2 regions of the Streptomyces sp. NBC_00210 genome follow, and region 2 is predicted to be linked to the other one. Evidence: riboswitches for the same ligand, from Rfam matches in the RefSeq annotation. Region 2 holds a riboswitch; the other holds the start of a gene.
What was found. A riboswitch is a leader RNA that binds a small molecule or an ion and turns the genes downstream of it on or off. The one in region 2 is predicted to bind S-adenosylmethionine.

Region 1 (10,047 bases), 1.7 Mb from region 2:
GCGGTGTCGTACCCCTCGATCCGGTAGCGCAGCTCGGCCTCGGCGACGGCTCGCGTGCCGTGCCGCTGCACCGTCCCCAGCCGGTACTCCCAGGAGCGCAGTGGCACGTCCGCGAGGTTGCGGAACTCCCTGCGCTGCGCCGTACGCAGCTGCACGGCCTCGGGTGCCAGCGCGGCCAGATAAGCGCTCTCGTCATGGCCCAGGACGGCGGCCGCACGCGCGTCCAGGGTCTGCCGGATGTCCCGCACGCTCGTGTCGGACGCCTCGCCGGATGTACAGCCGGACACCAGCAGGGCGGCGGAGAGGAACAGCCCCGCCGCACGCCGTATCGCCCGGCGCCCTGTGCTGCGCCCCTGACCTGCCACATGGCCGATCGTACGGAACGCGGCGCGGAACGGAACGCAGCCCGGAACAGAACGCGGCCCGGGACGGAACCCCGCTCAGACGCGGGTGACCGAGGAGATCGGCATCATGCCGACCGGGTCGTAGCGCACAGCGGCGCCCGGGTAGGGCGCATGCACCACCTGCCCGTTGCCCATGTACATCCCGATATGACTGGCGTCGTTGCGGTACGCCACGAGGTCTCCCGGACGCGCCTGCGACAGCGGGACCTGCCTGCCCGCGTACCGCTGCGCCTGCGAGGTGCGCGGCAGGCCGACCCCCGCCTGTGCGTACGACCACTGGGTGAGCCCCGAACAGTCGAAGCCGGACGGCCCGTTGGCGCCCCACACATAGGGGCGGCCGACCACGCTGCGGGCCGCCCGCACCGCGGCGGCCGCCCGCGCGGAGGCGGGCGCGAGGCCGGAGAGCGCGGGCAGGGGCCCCCGGCCCGCGCGCGACACCCGGTCGAAGGCCTCGCGGTCGGCGGCCGGCAGGGAGTTCAGCAGCCGCTGCGCCTCGGTGAGTTTGCGCTCGACGGTGCGTTTGTGGCGGGCCACGGCCGCCCGGCTGCGCTCCAGTTCGGCGAGGTCGCGGGAGGCCTCGGCCCGCTCCTGGCCGAGGCTGCGCTGCTCCCGCCGCAGATCCCGCAGCACGGCAGTCTGTCGCTCGCTGATGCGGTCCAGGGTCGCGGCCTTGTCCAGGTAGCTGTCCGGGTCCGCGGAGAGCAGCAGGGCGAGGGCGGGGTCCATGCCGCCCGACCGGTACTGCGCGCCGGCCACCGATCCGAGCGCCCCCCGCATCCGGTTGATGCGCTCCTGGCCGCGCGCCACACTGTCCTGCACCTGCGTCACCTGCTCACGCAGCCGCTCGACGCGCTCACCGGCCTTGTTGAACTCCTCGGTGGCCTGCTCGGCCTCCTCGTAGAGCCGGTCGACCGTGGCCCGGGTGCTCTCCGCGGTGGCACCCGGTTCGGCGCTCGCCGGTGCGGCCCCGAGCGCTGCGGCGGCCGTTGCCGCCGCGGCGGACAGGACGGTGACCCGGGCACTCTGAGTGAGGCCGGACTGTGAGAGCCGTCGATGGGACGTCACGAGCCGCGCTCCCTTCCGCTGTACGAGGGATGTTGCGCGGCAGACAGTAGCCGGGTGAACACGGAGCGACCAAAGACCGCGCCGGGCACGCAAAGTGACGCCCCGCCGGAGACCACAGGTCAATGGCGGGGCGTGACGTCAGCAGCGGGTGCGGGAAATCGCCCGATTGGGCGTCAGATGCGCACGCCGAACTGGAACGGCATGTTGCCGATCGACTCGTAGCGCACGCTGGCACCGGGCTTGGGGGCGTGCAGCACCTGGCCATTGCCCGCGTACAGGCCGACGTGGTGCATGTCGCCGTAGAAGATGACCAGGTCGCCCTGCTGGAGTCCGCTCTGCGAGTAGATGCGGGTGCCGGCGTTGGCCTGCGACTGCGAGGTCCGGGGTATGGAGACACCGGCCTGCGAGTACGCCCAGGAGGTCAGCCCGGAGCAGTCGAAGGAGCTGGGGCCGGACGCGCCGTAGACGTACGGCGAGCCGATCTTGCTCTGGGCGGCGGCGAAGGCCGCGCCCGCACGCTGCGAGGCGGGGACGGAGTTGCCGAGGTCCGCACGCGAGTTGTCACGGTTTGCCCGGGACTCGTCGGCGGAGAGCGCGGCACGCTCCTGGGCGGTAAGGGTGTTGAGAAGCTTCTGCGCGGCGCCGAGCTTGGACTGGACTTCCTTCTTCTTGGCGCCCAGCTCCTTGCGCGTGTCGGCCAGGTCGGCGAGCTTGTCCTGGGCCTCCCTGCGCTGCTGAGCGAGGGTCCGCTGCTTGGCCTGGATCTCGGCCAGCGCCTCGGTCTGCTTGGCGCCCAGCTGGTCCAGCGCGGAGGCCTTGTCGAGGTAGGTGTCCGGGTCGGAGGAGAGGAAGAGCTGCACCGCCGGGTCGATGCCGCCCGAGCGGTACTGGGCGCTCGCCACCGAACCGAGGCCGTCGCGCAGGGTGTTGAGCTCGTCCTGACCGCGGGCGACCTTGTCCTGCAGAGCGTCGACCTGCTTCTCGAGCTTCTCCTGCTGCTCCTTGGCCCCGTTGTACTTCTCGGTGGCCTTCTCCGCCTCTTCGTAGAGCTTGTCGACCTTCTCCTTGACCTCGCTCTTGCTCGGCTTCGGCTCGGCCTGGGCGGCCTGGGAGGTCAGGGCTACGGCCGCAGCGGCGGTCGCGGTGAGCACGGTCACACGGGTGCGGCTCGGCTGCTTGGGTCGACGGTGGGACGCCACGAAGGCGAGCTCCTTCTTCCTCGAGCCGCCTACCGGGCTGTGGGGGGTTGAATCCCCGGCTCTGAGCATTCATCCCCCGGGGACAAAAGGGCTGAACTGCACAGATTCGGCGGTTCCTTCGCTGTTCGCCCCGGCTGGACGATCAACCGCGCGAAGGTTCGAGGCCCGACCCTAGTGACCTTCTTGTGATCAGTTCAAATCCTGATGAGAAAAATCTGGCTCACCGACCGCATTCTTTACTCACATCACACGCGTAGTAGTGGCCACTTGACACAACGTCCCGTCAACATCGGTCGAATTCGGGCATTGAGTACGGGAGTTACTTAGATGCGCGAAAGCCGCTTCAGCAACAAGGCGGACGCGACCGGTCGGGCCCCGGCCTTCGCCACTCCGTCGGCGACCTCGCGGTCGGTGGACACCACCACCACCGGCCGGCCCGGCGGCTCCGCCCGTACCAGCTGACGGATCAGTTCGTCCGCCGTCACACCCGGCTTGGAGAACAGCACCCGCACTCCACGCGGTGGCGCCAGCAGCACCGGGGCCGCCAGCTCGGCTCCGTCGAAGACACAGGTGATCTCGGCTCCGGTCTGCGCGGCGAGCACCGAGAGTCCGCCGAGCAGCCGCAGCCGCTGCTTCTCCAACGGCATCGTCGGATAGCCGGTCTTGGTGACGTTGTAGCCGTCCACGACCAGATGCGCCTGCGGCAGCGCGAGCAGCTGGTCGAGCAGCGCCGGATCGGTCTCCGAAAGCGCACGGGCGGCGATGTCCTTGGGTGACATCCGGCCCGGCTCGACCGCGTCCACCGTGTCGGCGGGATGGACGGCGGCGGGCGGCAGGGCCAGCTCACGGCGCAGCCCCTGGGCCGCGTCCAGCACCGTGTCCAACAGCAGCCGCAGTCGCATGTCCTCGATCGAGCGGCCCTCGCGCGCGGCCCGGCGACTCGCCTCCAAGGCCGCCTCCGCCTCGCCGAGGCGCGCCTTGAGCCGACGGGTCTCGCTCTCGGCTGCCGACACCTGGGCGGCGGCCTCCGACCTGATCGTCTCGGTCTCGGCGTGCGTACGGCGCAGAGCGGCCTCGCCGCGCTTCACATCGCTCTGGGCGCTGCGCAGCTTGCGGCGCAGCGCTTCGGCTTCCTTGCGGGCCGCCTCCAGCTCCGTGCGCAGCCGCTCGGTCTCGCTCTTGGTCTGCCCGCGCGCCTCGGTCAGCTCCTCGCGCAGCCGCTCCAGCTCGCGTCGCCCGGCCTCGTCGGCGCGCTCGGCGTCCGCCCGCTGGGCCTCCTCGCCCGCGGCGGCGACGAGTTTCACCCATCCGGTGGGACGCAGCACATAGGCGGCAGCCGCGACATCGACGGGATCGGCGGCCGCGGGCGGCGATCCGGCCTCCAGCGCCGCGGACAGCTCCGGCTGGGCCTGGCCGAGCCGCTCAGCGATGCGCTGCCGGAAGACCGGGTCGCTCTCCAGCGCCGCGGCCATCGCGTTGCCCGCGAACTTGGCCCGACGGGTCGGGGTGAACCGGGCGTACTGCCGCAGCTGGGCCGGGAGTTCGGAGACCGTCAGGCCGCCGAACGCGTCCGAGACCAGCGCCACCACCCGGCGCCGTACGCCCTCCGGCAGCGGGCGGTCGAGCGCCTCGGCGGCGTCACCGGCCGCATCGGCCGGCTCAGCGCCGTGTGCAGGCTGCTCCACGATCCGTCACCCCACTACCCGTTCGGGCCGCTCCCTCAGGAGCCGGCGCCCGGCCTGTCCACCAGCTCGATCTGGTCCACCGCATTGCACCAACGGCAGCGCACCGACTCGATGGTCTCACTGACCACCTCGCGTTCCTCGACCGTCGGCTCTCCGGCCAGGTCCAGATGGACGTACTCGACGACCTTGGAGGAGCGCGTGACGTCGAAACGGGTGAGGTTGCCGCAGAGCGTGCAGCGCCAGCGGGTCTTGGCGGTCGGCATGGGAACCGTCGTCATCGAGCCGTCCTCTTCCATGATGCGGGTGCGGGTGCCGCTGTGCGCCATCGAACTGCGGGTGTACTGCCCGTAACCCTACGGCCTCGCCGGTACCCTGTGCCGCGGCGAGGCACCCTGTACCGTTCAGTCCCACTACGCCATGCTCTGTCCATGATCGGTTGGCGGGGTGCGGGCCTCGGGAGCGCGGTCCTGCGGGGCACGCTCACCGGACCTGCGGTGACGTACGGAGTGATCGCCGTCTGCTGTGCGGTGTTCGTGATCAGCCCGGTCTCGGGCGTCAACCCGGTGTACGGCACCGGTGACGCGCTGCTGACCGCGCAGAGCCTGTATTTCCAGCGCTGGGGCGTGATCCCCGCCGAGCTGCTGAACAGCTCCCCCGACACTCTCCTCACTCCCCTCACCGCCCTCTTCGTCCACGGCAGTTGGCTGCATCTGCTGGGCAACATGCTCTTCCTCTACGTCTTCGGGGCGATGGCCGAGGAGCGCATGGGGCAGCTGGAGTTCGCCCTGTTCTATCTGGGCTGCGGCTACCTTGCGCTGCTCGCCTACGCGGCGGCCAACGCCGACTCCGAGCAGACCCTGGTGGGAGCGTCCGGGGCGATCTCGGGCGTGCTCGGGGCGTTCCTGTACCTCTTCCCGAAGGCCCGGGTCACCAGTCTCTTCCCGTTCCTCTTCTTCCTGCCGCTGCGCTTCCCCGCATGGATCGTGCTGATCTTCTGGTTCGTTCTGCAGGGGTTGGCGGCGCGAGGGGCGGGCAGCGGTCCGGGGGTGGCGTATCTGGCGCATCTGGTGGGGTTCGGGATCGGGTTCCTCTACGCCTGGGGGCGATTCAGGCGTACGGCTGCCGTGATTCCCGGGGGCAGTGACATAGGGGGCTGACGCCGGGCGGCACCGGGACCCCCAGCCAGTAGGCTTGAGGCCCAAGCAGCGGCCACCGAGGGAGAAAGCCAGCCGTGATCACCGCGATCGTGCTCATCAAGACCAGCGTGGACCGCATCCCTGAGATCGCCGAGTCGATCGCCGCGCTGGACAGCGTCAGCGAGGTCTTCTCCGTCACCGGCACCTATGACCTGATCGCCATGGTGCGGGTGGCGAAGCACGACGACCTTGCGGATGTCATCCCCGGCCGGATCAGCAAGATCCAGGGCGTGGAGGCGACGGACACGCATGTGGCGTTCCGTACGTACTCGCAGCACGACCTGGAGGCGGCGTTCGCCATCGGCCTGGACGCGTAGCGCCTGAGGCGGGGGCACACAGGCAACAAGCCCGCGCCGGCAGGCGCGGGCTTGTTCATGGGCCCAGGGCAGCGGACCGGGTCAGACGGCCGGGACGCAGCGGCCGTCCTCCGTGTGGTACGTCCACTTCGCGCCGTCGCGCACCAGCTCCTTCACCGCCCCCACGAAACGCTCCACGTGCTCGTCCGGCGTCCCCGCACCGAAGCTCACCCTGATCGCGTTCAGCGAGCGCTCACCCGGCTCGGCCTCCGGCGCGCCGCACTCGCCCGGGTCCTGCGGGTCGCTGCCGAGCAGCGTGCGTACCAGCGGGTGGGCGCAGAACAGACCGTCCCGGACGCCGATCCCGTACTCCGCCGAGAGCGCCGCCGCGAAGTGCGAGCTGTTCCAGCCCTCCACCACGAAGGAGATGACGCCGACCCTCGGTGCGTCGTCACCGAAGAGGGAGAGGACCTTCACCTCGGGGACCTCCGCAAGTCCCTCCCGCACCTTCGCGATCAGGTGCTGCTCGCGCTCGACCAGCGACTCGAAGCCCGCCTCGACCAGCGCCTTGCAGGCGGACGCGATGGAGTAGACGCCGATCACATTCGGCGATCCCGCCTCGTGACGCGCGGCCGTGTTGTGCCACTCGACGTCCACACCGCCGTCCGTGCGCCGCGCGACCTTCCGCGAGGCGCCGCCGCCCGCCAGGTACGGCTCCGCGTCCTGCAGCCAGTCCGAGCGGCCCGCGAGAACGCCCGAGCCGAAGGGTGCGTACAGCTTGTGCCCGGAGAAGGCGATCCAGTCGACGTCCAGGTCCTGCACGGAGACCGGGTGGTGCGGCGCCAGCTGAGCGGCGTCCAGCACGATTCGCGCGCCGTGCGCATGCGCCGCGGCCGCCAGCTCCTTCACCGGCCACAGCTCACCGGTCACATTGGAGGCGCCGGTCACGCAGACCAGCGCGGGGCCGTGAGGCTCACGACCCGCGAGGGCACGCTCCAGTGTGGCGACGGCGTCCTCCGGCGTGCGGGGCGCGTTCAGGTACGTCACCCGCGCGTCCCTCCAGGGCAGCAGCGAGGCGTGGTGCTCGGTCTCGAAGACGAAGACCTGGCAGTCGGCGGGCACGGCCTGGGCCAGCAGGTTGAGGGAGTCCGTGGTCGAACGGGTGAAGATCACCTGGTCGCCGGGCCGGCAGTCGAGGAACTCGGCGACCGTGACCCGGCTGTTCTCGAAGAGGTCGGTGGACAGCTGCGAGAGGTACCCGGCGCCCCGGTGCACGCTGCCGTAGTACGGCGCGTACGCGGCCACGTCGTCCCACACCCGCTGCAGCGCCGGCGCGCTCGCGGCGTAGTCGAGGGCGGCGTAGGTGACCTCACCGCCGGTCACGAGCGGGACCGTCACATCGCGGCCGAGGACCGGCAGCGGCGCCGCGCAGGCGGGGTCGGCGGAGTCGGCAGCGGCGGAGGCTACGGAGGAGGGGGCAGAGGCGGCGGCAACGGCGTTCGGGCGTGCGGACATGGCGATATCTCCCGGCAAAGGCGGAATGGCTTCGTGAACCCGCGCATCGGCGCCTCAACGGCCGCTCTGCACGCGGGGGTTGCCTCGAACGCACGGCAACTGACCGTACGGAGGCGTACTGAAGTGGGGGCGAAAAGCCCTATCGCATTCGCTTGCTCACGAGACTGCTCCCTTGAGGACCAGGACCCCAGGGTTTGCAGGGGTCCGCGCTTGCCGCAGACCTCGCTGCCCACGGCCTGGTCTTCACCCGGGGCACCCCGCCACGGACGGAGGGTTGCCGGACAGCGAGCCGGGGCCTTAATCGCTGTCACTCATGACCTTGAAGAGCATCCTGCCATACGTCCCGCGGCGTGCAAGGCGAGGTCCAGTTCCTGAGACGGGAACCAGCACACGCCTTGCCTCACGCCACAGACGCCTCAGGCGTTGCTGACGGCCACCCAGCGCTCGAGCGCCGCCCTGGCCGCACCCGAGTCGATCGACTGGGCGGCCCTGGCCATGCCGGCCGCAAGCTGCTCGTTCAGCGTGCCGTCCGTCGGCTCCAGCGCCGCCAGCGCCGCTGCCGAGTTCAGCAGCACCGCATCCCGTACCGGCCCGGTCTCACCACTCAGCAGCCGGCGCGCGACATCCGCGTTGTACGAGGCGTCGGCGCCCCGCAGCGCCTCCACCGGCACCAGGTCGATGCCGATGTCCCGCGGATCGAAGGCCTCTTCGCGCACGGCGCCGTCCCGTACCACCCAGACCCGCGACGTCGCCGTCGTAGTCAGCTCGTCCAGACCGTCGTCACCTCGGAAGACCAGCGCCGAGGAGCCGCGCTCGGCCAGCACGCCGGCCACGATCGGCGCCACGCGGGCGTCCGCGACGCCGGTGGCCTGAGCCTTCACCTTCGCCGGATTGGTCAGCGGGCCAAGGAAGTTGAACGTGGTGCGGATGCCCAACTCCTTGCGGGCGGCAGCCACATGCCGCAGCGCCGGGTGGAACTTCACCGCGAAGCAGAAGGTGATCCCCGCCTCGTCCGCGACCTCGACGACCCGCTGCGGGGTCAGCTCGAGATTGACGCCCAGCTTCTCCAGCACGTCCGATGCGCCGCTCGCCGACGAGGCGGCACGATTGCCGTGCTTGACGACCTTCGCGCCCGTCCCCGCGACGACGATCGCGGACATCGTGGAGATGTTCACGGTCTTGGCGCCGTCGCCGCCGGTGCCGACGATGTCGACGCTGGGCCCGGGCACCTCGATCAGATTCGCGTGCGCGTACATGGTCCGTACGAGACCGGAGATCTCCTCGACCGTCTCGCCCTTGGCCCGCAGGGCCACCACGAAGCCCGCGATCTGTGCGTTCGTCGCCTCGCCGCTGAGAATGCGGTCCATCGCCCACGCCGTGGCGTCTGCGCTCTGGTCACGGTTCTCCAGGAGGGCGTTCAGCACGACGGGCCAGGAGAGGTCCGCCACGCTGTCGCCGCCACCACGGGTCACAACGTTCATGGTCCACTCCAGGGTCCACAGCCGAACAGGGATGCTCCCACCCTATCCAGCCCCGGGGACAGCAAAGAGCCCCGTCCGATGAATGGACGGGGCTCTCGCTCAGCTACCGCCGGGAGGTGCCCCCAGCTGTGGCGACCGCTGGGGGCGGTCAGCTGGGATCAGTGGTGGCCGTGGCCGCTGGTGATCTCCTTGTACTCATCCGGGGTGGGCTTGGGGATCTTGGTCCCCTCGCCGTAGAAGCCCTTGCTGAGCCTCGCCCTGAGCTTCTGGGTGAGCGGGACCTTGCGCTCGACACCGTTCTCGTCGACCGTCGGGCCGATCTCCAGCGGCTTGGGCTGCTCGTGCGCGGTCAGCGTGTACAGCTGCTCCTGGTTGAGCGGCTCGTGGACCTCGACGAACTCACCGTGCGGCAGGCGCTTGATGATGCCGGACTCGCGTCCGTGCAGCACCTTCTCCCGGTCGCGACGCTGCAGACCAAGGCAGATTCGCTTGGTGATGACGAAGGTGACGACCGGCGCGACGAAGAAGCCGATCCGGGCGAACCAGGTGATGTCGTTGATCGACAGATGGAAGAAGACGGCGAACATGTCGTTTCCACCTGCGATCAGCAGGACGAAGTACCAGGTCAGCCACGCCACACCGAAGGCCGTACGGGTCGGGGCGTTGCGCGGGCGGTCCAGGATGTGGTGCTCGCGCTTGTCCCCGGTGACCCAGGACTCGACGAACGGGTAGACCGCGATCGTGGCCAGGACCAGCGGGAAGATCATCAGCGGGATGAACACGCCCAGGGCGAGAGTGTGGCCCCAGAAGTTGATCTCCCAGCCGGGCATGGCCCGGATCAGCCCCTCGGAGAAGCCCATGTACCAGTCCGGCTGAGCGCCGGTGGACACCTGGTCCGGACGGTACGGACCCAGCGCCCAGATCGGGTTGATCGAGGCGATGGCGGCGACGGCCGCGATCACACCGAAGACCAGGAAGAAGAAGCCTCCGGCCTTGGCCATGTAGACCGGCAGCAGCGGCATGCCGACGACGTTCTTGTTCGTACGTCCGGGGCCCGCGAACTGCGTGTGCTTGTGGTAGAAGACCAGGATCAAGTGGCCCACCAGCAGGCCCATCATGATGCCCGGCAGCAGCAGGATGTGGATCGAGTAGAACCGGCTCACGAAGTCCCCGCCGGGGAACTCCCCGCCGAAGAGGAAGAACGAC
Region 2 (10,047 bases):
CGTTGTCACTCTCACTGTCAGAGTGCTAACGCCAATGATTAGCACTCGACCCCAGAGAGTGCAAGCGCCCGAAGGGCTCCGTGAGGGGTGGTGGCCGGGCGCGGGCGGACGTGCACGCAATCCCGGCGTGCATACACGCGCACGAAGGGCCCGCATCCCTCGCGGGATGCGGGCCCTTCGGCGTGAGCGTGAGTGCGTCGGTGGTCGATCGCGCCGATCAGACGGCGAGCTTGACCATGTCCGCCTGCGGCCCCTTCTGGCCCTGCGAGATCTCGAATTCAACTCGCTGACCCTCTTCAAGGGTGCGGTAGCCGTCCATCTGGATCGCGCTGTAGTGGACGAAAACATCCGCACCACCGTCGACCGCGATGAAGCCGTACCCCTTCTCCGCGTTGAACCACTTGACGGTGCCCTGAGCCATGCCTAACTCCCCTATTACTGGCCCTTGCGCAGGACCGCACTTCGCGGACCCGGGTCAGACCTCACCCCGACAGGAGGGGTGTGCGCCGGAACGCGTCGACCGCGGCTGAATGTATCTGCCCAACTGCCCTCTGCAACAGGTCAATCGGACGAGAATTCTGAGCACGCGCGAACGGAAAATTGACCCGAATTCAAGAAATTACGGGGCAAGTCGGGCCCGGCAAATCACACCTAAGAGAGGCAATTCGATCGACCATATTGGCTGCTTCTTGTCACGCTCGGGCGCATTCTCATATGCGCCCGGCACACGCAGCGGAGGGGGGCTTCCCCAACTGTACCGCGCTCAACCATACAGAATTGCCCCCTCCGCTTCTCTTGCGGAGAGGGCAATACGCGTAACTCTGTGTGCCGTCCGACACGGCGTTTGACGATCAGCCTCCGGCGACGGCGGGGATGATCGAAACTCCCGCCCCGTCCGGCGTCGCCGTCTCGAGTCCCTGCTCGAAACGCACGTCGTCGTCATTCACGTACACGTTCACGAAGCGGCGCAGCTTGCCCTGGTCGTCGAGGACCCGGGCGGCGATTCCCGCGTGGTTCTTCTCCAGGTCGGCGATCACCTCGGAGAGGGTCGCGCCCTGGGCCGAGACCTCGGCCTGACCGCCCGTGTAGGTACGGAGAATGGTGGGGATGCGGACGTTGACACTCATGGTGCGTGCCTTTCTCGGGAGTCGGATCAGCCGGCCAGGCCGGCGTCGCGGAACGCGTCCAGGCTCGGGCGAATCGTGGCGGACGGGCCGGTCGTCGGCGCCACCGCGTCCAGGGTCTTGAGGCCGTCGCCGGTGTTGAGGACGACCGTGGTGAGCGCCGGGTCGAGCACGCCCGCCTCGATCAGCTTCTGCGTCACGCCCACGGTCACGCCACCAGCGGTCTCCGCGAAGATGCCCTCCGTGCGAGCGAGCAGCTTGATCGCGTCGACGACCTGCTCGTCGTTGACGTCCTCGACCGCACCGCCCGTGCGGCGCGCGATGTCCAGGACGTACGGACCGTCGGCCGGGTTGCCGATCGCCAGCGACTTGGCGATGGTGTTCGGCTTCTGGGGGCGTACGACGTCGTGTCCGGCCTTGAAGGCGGTCGACACCGGCGAGCAGCCCTCGGCCTGGGCGCCGAAGATCTTGTACGGCTTGTCCTCGACCAGGCCGAGCTTGATCAGCTCCTGCAGACCCTTGTCGATCTTCGTCAGCTGCGAGCCCGAGGCGATGGGGATGACGATCTGGTCCGGCAGCTGCCAGCCGAGCTGCTCGCAGATCTCGTACGCCAGCGTCTTGGAGCCCTCGCCGTAGTACGGGCGGAGGTTGACATTGACGAAGCCCCAGCCCTCGCCGAGCGGGTCGCCGATGAGCTCCGAGCAGAAGCGGTTGACGTCGTCGTAGTTGCCCTCGATGCCGACCAGCTCGCCGCCGTACACCGCGGCCATGACGACCTTGCCCTGCTCCAGGTCGTGCGGGATGAACACGCAGGAGCGGAAGCCGGCCCGCGCGGCGGCGGCGCCGACCGCGCCCGCGAGGTTGCCGGTGGAGGAGCAGGACAGGGTGGTGAAGCCGAAGGCGCGTGCGGCCTCGACGGCGATGGCGACAACGCGGTCCTTGAAGGAGTGCGTCGGGTTGCCGGAGTCGTCCTTGATGTACAGGCCGCCGGTGACGCCCAGCTCACGGGCCAGGTTGTCGGCCTTGACGAGCTTGGTGAAGCCGGGGTTGATGTTCGGCTTCTCGGCCACGTCGGCGGGGACGGGCAGCAGCGGGGCGTACCGCCAGATGTTGTTCGGACCCGCTTCGATCCGCTTCCTCAGCGCCTCGGGGTCACCGACCGGCAGGTCGTATGCGACTTCCAGCGGCCCGAAACAGGAGGCACAGGCGAAGATCGGGCCGAGTTCGAAACGCTCTCCGCACTCGCGGCACGAGAGCGCCGCGGCGGGACCGAGGTTCACGGGGGTGGTTGCGACAGTCTGCACAGCCATGATGGCGAGGCCCTTTCTCCTCATCTTCCTCGTGACGCATTTCGCCACGAGACGGAATTGGCACCTTCCCCACCGTGACCTCGCGGTCGGCGGGAGGGTTGCCGGGGCTTCAACGGGCCGTTCCCTCTGCCCCTCTGGATGAGCGGTATTCGATTGTCAGCGTGATGACCCCGGCATGCGACGGTCATCCGCGTTGTTCAAGACTGTAACCGAAGGCGGGAACGGTTGAGATAGTCGTCCGAACCGCGAGATGGATCACTTGCCGATCACGAGCCAGGGAGAAACGAGCGTGCTGGAAGAGGTGGAGCGCTGGCTGACCAGGCGTTCCTGGTCGGCGGCCGACCGCCCGCTCGGCAGGCTGATGGCCGCCAAGCGCGGTACGACCATCAGCGTCGTCCTGCCCGCGCTCGACGAGGAGTCGACCGTCGGTGAGATCGTCACCGTGATCCGGCGCGAGCTGATGGAGGCCACGGCGCTGGTCGACGAGCTGGTCGTGATCGACTCGGGCTCAAGCGACCGTACGGCCGAGGTGGCCGCGGCGGCCGGTGCGCGGGTGGTGCACCGTGACGCGATCCTGCCACGGATACCGGCGGTCCCCGGCAAGGGCGAGGTGCTGTGGCGCTCGCTGATGGTGACCAGCGGCGACATCGTCTGCTTCGTCGACGCCGACCTGCGGGAGTTCTCCGCGGACTTCGTCTCCGGGATCGTGGGGCCGCTGCTGACCGACCCCGAGGTGCAGTTCGTCAAGGCGATGTACGACCGTCCGCTGGGTGAGACGCCGGGTCAGGGCGGCAGGGTCACCGAGCTGGTGGCGCGCCCGCTGCTCAACCTGCACTGGCCGCAGCTGGCCGGCTTCGTCCAGCCGCTGGGCGGGGAGTACGCGGCACGGCGCTCGCTGCTGGAGCGGCTGCCCTTCCCTGTCGGATACGGCGTGGAGCTGGGCCTTCTCGTGGACGCGCTGCACACGGTGGGCCTGGATGCGCTGGCGCAGGTGGACGTCGGCTCTCGCAAACACCGCCACCAGGACGGACAGGCACTGGGCCGGATGGCGGCGGCGATCTACCGCACGGCTCAACTCCGGCTTTCCCGGGGCCACTTGGTGCGTCCTGCGCTCACCCAGTTCGAGCGGGGCGAGGGCGGTTTTGAACCGCGCACGTACACGGTGGACACGGATGAGCGGCCGCCGATGCGCGAGATCGGTGAGTACGCGGCGCGTCGCGCGGCATAAGCACGAAGAACCGGCCATCTTGTCTAAATTTCCCATGTATGAGCTTTAGACACAGAGTGGCGTTTCTCGGACAGGCGGTGGCCGACACCATCGCTCCCGCGCACCGCGGCAACCACAACAGCGAGCTCTTGTGGCTGCTGGGCGGCCTGGCGCTGAGCCTGACCGCGGCCGGGGTGGTCGCGGTCGCCGCGACACGGGGACGGCGTCATCATTGATGGCGTGCCGTACTCACGTTTGAGGGTCTGAGGGACGGGCTAGGTTTCGCGACATGGTCTCCGAGCACGCTGCCGCCCAGGTACTCGTCGCGTCGAACCGCGGCCCGGTCTCGTACACCCTGAACGAGGACGGGAGCCTCGACTCCCGCCGCGGCGGGGGCGGCCTGGTCTCCGGCCTCTCGGCCATCGGCTCCGAGGCGGAGGCGCTGTGGGTCTGCGCCGCCCTCGGCGACGGCGACCGCGAGGCGGTACGGCGCGGGGTGGCCGAACCCGGCGTACGGATGCTCGACATCGACACCACCGTGTTCACCGAGGCGTACAACGGCATCGCGAACTCGGTGCTGTGGTTCCTCCACCACATGCTCTACCAGACGCCGCTGGAGCCGGTCTTCGACGCGGAGTTCCGCCGCCAGTGGGCGTCGTACGAGGCATACAACCGCGCCTTCGCGGACGCACTGGCCGAGGAGGCCGCGCCGGGCGCCGCCGTCCTGATCCAGGACTACCACCTCGCGCTGGCGCCCCGAATGCTCCGCGCCCACCGTCCCGACCTGCGCATCGGCCACTTCTCGCACACGCCGTGGGCCCCGCCGGAGTACTTCCGGCTGCTGCCCGACGACATCGCCGCCCAACTGCTCGGCGGCATCCTCGGCGCCGACCGGGCCGCGTTCCTCACCCGGCGCTGGGCGGACGCGTTCACCGACTGCTGTCACAGCGTGCTGGGCCCCGGCATCCCGTCCGGCACCCGGATCGGGGTGCACGGCCTCGGCGCGGACGCGGACTTTCTGCGGGAGCGGTCGGACCGGCCGGATGTCCATGAGCGCCTGGTGGCACTGCGCGAGCAGGTCGGCGGGACGGACCGGAAGACGATCGTGCGGGTGGACCGCACCGAGCTGTCCAAGAACATCGTGCGCGGGCTGCTCGCCTACCGGCACCTCCTCGAGACCCGTCCCGAGTGGCGGGAGCGGGTCGTCCATGTCGCCTTCGCCTACCCGTCCCGGCAGGACCTGGCGGTCTACCGCGACTACACGGCAGAGGTCCAGCGCGTCGCCGACGAGATCAACTCGACGTACGGGACGGCGACTTGGAGCCCTGTCGTACTCCATGTGAAGGACGACTTCGCCCGCTCGCTGGCCGCGTACCGGCTTGCGGACGTGGCACTGGTCAACCCCATCCGCGACGGTATGAACCTGGTCGCCAAGGAGATTCCGGTCGTATCGGACGCGGGCTGCGTGCTGGTGCTTTCGCGCGAAGCAGGAGCGTACGAGGAACTGGGCGAGGACGCTCTGACGGTCAATCCGTACGACGTGACGGGCACCGCCGACGCGCTCCACGAGGCGCTGACGATGCCGGACGACGAACGGGCCCGGCGCACGAAGCGCCTGGCGGCCGCGGCGACGGCGCTGCCGCCGCAGAAGTGGTTCCTGGACCAGCTGCGGGCGCTGCGCGAGAGCGCGTGAGATTCCGGGCCAGGACCGGCGCGCGCGAGAGCGCGTAGGAACCCTGACCCGCGCCGGCCCGAGTTGAGAACCCGGGACCCGGGCCTTACTCCGACCGGCTCTGCAGCCGCCGCGCGAGCGCGCCCAGGAACTCCACGACCGCCGCCGGGCCCGGCAGCAGCAGGTCGGCGCGGCCCGCGACCTCCGGCACCTCCGCACTGCCGCTGCACACCAGCAGACCGGGCACGCCGTCCGAGCGGAGCTTCTCTACGGCCGCGAAGGCGGGCAGATCGCCCAGGTCGTCGCCCGCGTACAGGACCGCTTCGGCCCCCACTTCGCGTACGTACTCGGCGAGGGCCACGCCCTTGTCCATGCCCGGCGGGCGCAGCTCCAGGACCATGCGGCCGGGCTCCAGGATCAGCCCGTGGCGGGAAGCGAGCTCGGCAAGCGGCCCGCGCAGCGCGTCGAATGCGGCCTGTGGATCGGACGCACGGCGGGTGTGGACCGCGACCGCCCGGCCCTTCTCCTCGATCCACGTGCCGTGCCAGGCGCCGATGCGGTCGAGAAATCCGGGCAGCTCGGCACGGACGGCGGCGACGCCGGGATGCGGGGCGGGGGCCTTGACCGTGCCGCTGACGGCGTCCCAGCGCTCGGCGCCGTAGTGGCCGAGGACGACGAGGTGGTCCAGGCCCGGCTCTCCGGCGAAGCCGCCGTAGCGTACGGCGACTCCGGCGGGCCGGCCGGTGACCACGGCGACGGAGGCTACCTGGGGCGCAAGGGCGGCGATTGCGGGGACGGCGCCGGGGTGGGCGCGGGCCTGCTCGGGGTCGGGCACGATCTCGGCGAGCGTGCCGTCGAAGTCGAGGCCGACGACGGATTTCTCGGGCCGGGCGAGAAGCGCGGCCAGGCCTTCACGGCCGGCGGGGGTGGACGGCGTCGGCAGGGAGTGCGCGTACGGGGAGCCCATGCCCCGACCCTATCGGCGACTGCGTTTGGCGTCCCTGACACGGCGGAGCCGGTTGACCGTGACAGGGTCGTGGGCGAGGGCGCGCTCGTCGTCGATGAGGGCGTTGAGGAGCTGGTAGTAGCGGACCGGGGAGATGCCGAGCTGCTCCCTGATGGCCCGTTCCTTGGCGCCGGGTCCCGGCCAGGAGTGGTGCTCCATGGCCAGTACGGCGCGGTCGCGCTCGGAAAGCGCCTCGTCGTGGGTCATACGATCCAACATATCGGCGAGGCGCCGGCTCGGTGTCCCGGCTGTTCGGCGCCGCATAGCGCTGCTCGACGTTATCCGCGTTATCCGCGTTATCCGCGTTATCCGCGTTATCCGCCGCTGTTCGCGCTATTCGGCGTGCTCGGCGACGGTGGCGTCGCGGCCGATGCGGCCGAGGACGTCCTTCGGCTCGGTGCCCTGCTCCATGGCGGTGCCGATGTTCTTCTTGATGCTCTCGCTGACCTTCGCCCACGACGTCTTGCCGACCGGCGGAAGCACCGAGGTGGGGAGCTCCTCGAGGAACTCCCTGAGGTCCTGGTGCTTCGGGTTCTGTTCCATCGCCTCGGACGCGGAGACCGTCACCGGCAGCAGGTCGTTCTGGCCTGCGAAGTCGAGAACGTTCTTGTCGCTGAAGACGAAGTCGAGGAACTTACCGATCTCGCTGCGGTGGCCGTTCTGCTTGAAGCCCATGATCCAGTCGGCGACGCCCATAGCGGACTTCGGCTTGCCGGTGATGCCGGGCAGCGCCACCTTGCCGACCTGGATATTGGCCTTCTGAGCGGCCTGCATCAGGGACGGGTGGCCGTTGAGCATGCCGACCTCGCCGCGGGTGAAGGCGGCGAAGGCGTCCTTGCGGTTCAGCTTGCCGGGGGCGACCGGTCCGGTGAGGCCCTTCTCGACCAGGTTCGCCTTCAGCCAGTCGAAGGTGGCGATGTTCTGCTCGGAATCTATGGAGTAGCTGCCGCTCTGGTTGGTGTATCCCTCACCGCCGCCGCTGAGCAGCCACATCATGGTCTCGGCCTGGGCCTCTTCAGGACCCAGCGGCAGGGCGAAGGGGTACTTGGCGTTGGTGTTGGCCTTCAGCTTCTTCGCGTCGTCCTTGAGGTCGTCCCAGGTCTTCGGGTCCTCCTTGATGCCCGCCTCCTTGAAGAGCTGCTTGTTGTAGAAGAGCAGCCGGGTGGAGGCGACGAAGGGGAGGCCGTACTGGACGCGTCTCATCTCGCCCGCGTCGACGAGGGGGCCGAGGAAGTTGGACTGCACGGGGATGGAGAGCAACTGGTCGGCGGAGTAGAGCTTGTCGGCCGCGGCGTAGTCGGCGTACGCACCGATCTGCGCGACGTCGGGGGCCTTGCCGGCCTTGACCATCTCGGCGACCTTGCGGTCGACGTCGTTCCAGGACTCGATCTGGACGTCGATCTTGATGCCGGGGTTCTTGGCGGTGAAGGCCGCGGCGAGGTCGGACCAGTACTTCTTGCTGCTCTGGCCGCCGTCGACGTCGTAGTCGGCCGCGACGAGTTTGAGGGTGACATCGCTGGAACCGCTGGAACTGCCACAGCCCGTCAGGGCCACCGTCATGCCTAGTGCGGCAAGTGCCGCGGTCAGACCCAAGAAGCGCTGCTGCACAGCTCTTCCCCCACCCTCTGCTGTTGGTTGCAAGACTTGTCCCAGTCAGTTCCCCCGTGATGTCCGCTGAGATGAGGTGCGATTTTCCCCTATGGTGCCGCCGGAGGTCTACTCCACTGCATATCACTTCGACAACGTCTGTCCCTGAGGGCTTGAGCGTTGCCCGGGTGCGCCGATGCCTGCTAAGCACGACCCGGAGTTGTGCGTACGTCTACCTCGCTAGGAGCCATGCCGCATGTCCCGCACCGCAGCAGAGATAGCCACCCAGCCCGCGTGCTGGCGCCGAGCGGCCGAGGCCGCGGCCGCCTTCGACGGACTGCCGGAGCCGGGTGAGCGCGTCGCCGTCACCGGGTGCGGGACGTCCTGGTTCATGGCGATCGCGTACGCGGCGCTGCGGGAGGCGGCGGGGCTCGGCGAGACGGACGCGTTCGCGTCGTCCGAGTTCCCGTCGGGTCGTTCCTACGACCGCGTGGTGGCGATCACGCGCTCCGGCACCACGACGGAGGTCCTGGACCTGCTGTCCGAACTGCGCGGCAAGGTGCCGACGCTGGCCCTGACGGCGGACCCGAAGACTCCGGTGATGGAGGCGGCGGACGCGGTGGCGGTGCTGGACTGGGCGGACGAGGAGTCGGTGGTCCAGACGCGCTTCGCGACGACGGCGCTGGCGTTTCTGCGCGCGGGGCTCGGGGCGCTGCCGGGCGTCAAGTCGATCGCCGAGGCATCGGTCGACGCGGAGCTCGCGGTGACCGAGCCGCTGCCGGAGGCGGTGGTGGGGGCGGAGCAGTGGACGTTCCTGGGCCGCGGCTGGACGTACGGTCTGGCGCTGGAGGCGGGCCTGAAGATGCGCGAGGCGGCGGGGGCGTGGACGGAGGCGTACCCGGCGATGGAGTACCGCCACGGACCGATCTCGATCACCGGCCCGGGCAGGGTGACATGGGTCTTCGGCGCCCTGCCGGAGGGCCTGTCGGTGGACGTGTCCCGGGTGGGCGGCACGCTGGTCTCCCGCGCCGAGGCAGACCCCCTGGCCGACCTGATCCGCGCGCAGCGGCTGGCAGTCACGCTGGCGGAGGCGAGGGGGTTCGACCCGGACCGCCCGAGGAATCTGACGCGGAGCGTGATTCTGGGCTGAGGGGGTTCACCGGGGCTGCGCCCCGGCCCCCGAGGTACGCGGGCTTCGCGGCGTCGAGTGCACGCACAGCGGCTGCCGCCGGGCGGTGTGGGGCGGGTTGATCCCCCACCCCGCCCTCCCCCTACGGCCTGTCGGCCGTGGGAGGTACCTCCATCCCGAAACCGGGGCTACGCCCCGGCCCCCCGAGGCACGCCCGCTTCGCGGCGCGGAGAGCACGCCCCTGCACACCGGTCGCGGCGCGAAGCCGCCGCTCCCCGGGGCGCGTGCACCTCGCGGCGCGAAGCCGCCGCTTCCGGGACACGGGACCCACCCGCACGTCGTGACGCCAACCCGCCGCACCCCGGGGCGCGTGCACCTCGCGGCGCGAAGCCGCCGCTTCCGGGGACACGGGACCCACCCGCACGTCGTGACGCCAACCCGCCGCACCCCGGGGCGCGTGCACCTCGCGGCGCGAAGCCGCCGCTTCCGGGACACGGGACCCACCCGCACGTCGTGACGCCAACCCGCCGCACCCCGGGGCGCGTGCACCTCGCGGCGCGAAGCCGCCGCTTCCGGGGACACGGGACCCACCCGCACGTCGTGACGCCAACCCGCCGCACCCAAAGTGCGGGCACGTCGCGGCGCGGAGCTGCCGCTCCCCGAGGTGCGGGGGCGCACCCTCTCGTCGCGGCGCGAAGCTGCCGCTCCCGGGGGCGCGGGGGCTCAGCCACCCGTACCCCTCCCGGGGTCCGGGGCGGAGCCCCGGTTCGGGTAGGGGCGGGGTGGGGGAAACGCACCGGTGTTTTTGTATGGCGGCGCAACAATCCGGCGTAGTGGACTAGACCTTTCGCCCGCCCCCCGCCAGACTGTCCACGTGAAACACGTCATCGCCCTCGATGTGGGCGGCACCGGCATGAAAGCCGCCCTCGTCGCGGCAGACGGCACCCTCCTCCACGAGGCACGCCGCGCCACCGGGCGCGACCGTGGGCCCGATGCCGTCGTCGAGTCGATC

Region 1: it holds a riboswitch for S-adenosylmethionine, as region 2 does, so the genes downstream of both, OG729_RS29020 (aminotransferase class V-fold PLP-dependent enzyme) here and thrC (threonine synthase) in region 2, are expected to answer to the same signal.

Annotation. Positions count from the first base shown of each region.
Region 1 is NZ_CP108120.1:6,423,744-6,433,790, reverse strand. Features, by position in the region: gene OG729_RS29055 (hypothetical protein) at 1-365, opposite strand, end outside; gene OG729_RS29050 (NlpC/P60 family protein) at 441-1,469, opposite strand; gene OG729_RS29045 (NlpC/P60 family protein) at 1,643-2,668, opposite strand; gene OG729_RS29040 (NYN domain-containing protein) at 2,992-4,353, opposite strand; gene OG729_RS29035 (hypothetical protein) at 4,389-4,631, opposite strand; gene OG729_RS29030 (rhomboid family intramembrane serine protease) at 4,782-5,510, shown strand; gene OG729_RS29025 (Lrp/AsnC family transcriptional regulator) at 5,585-5,866, shown strand; gene OG729_RS29020 (aminotransferase class V-fold PLP-dependent enzyme) at 5,948-7,360, opposite strand; SAM riboswitch class IV at 7,562-7,679, opposite strand; gene trpD (anthranilate phosphoribosyltransferase) at 7,777-8,841, opposite strand; gene OG729_RS29010 (ubiquinol-cytochrome c reductase cytochrome b subunit) at 9,000-10,047, opposite strand, start outside.
Region 2 is NZ_CP108120.1:4,753,774-4,763,820, reverse strand. Features, by position in the region: gene OG729_RS21685 (cold-shock protein) at 218-421, opposite strand; gene OG729_RS21680 (MoaD/ThiS family protein) at 852-1,127, opposite strand; gene thrC (threonine synthase) at 1,154-2,434, opposite strand; SAM riboswitch class I at 2,452-2,579, opposite strand; gene OG729_RS21670 (glucosyl-3-phosphoglycerate synthase) at 2,724-3,662, shown strand; gene OG729_RS21665 (hypothetical protein) at 3,701-3,877, shown strand; gene OG729_RS21660 (trehalose-6-phosphate synthase) at 3,931-5,334, shown strand; gene otsB (trehalose-phosphatase) at 5,420-6,280, opposite strand; gene OG729_RS21650 (DUF3263 domain-containing protein) at 6,290-6,526, opposite strand; gene OG729_RS21645 (extracellular solute-binding protein) at 6,653-7,879, opposite strand; gene OG729_RS21640 (SIS domain-containing protein) at 8,163-9,056, shown strand; gene OG729_RS21635 (ROK family protein) at 9,949-10,047, shown strand, end outside.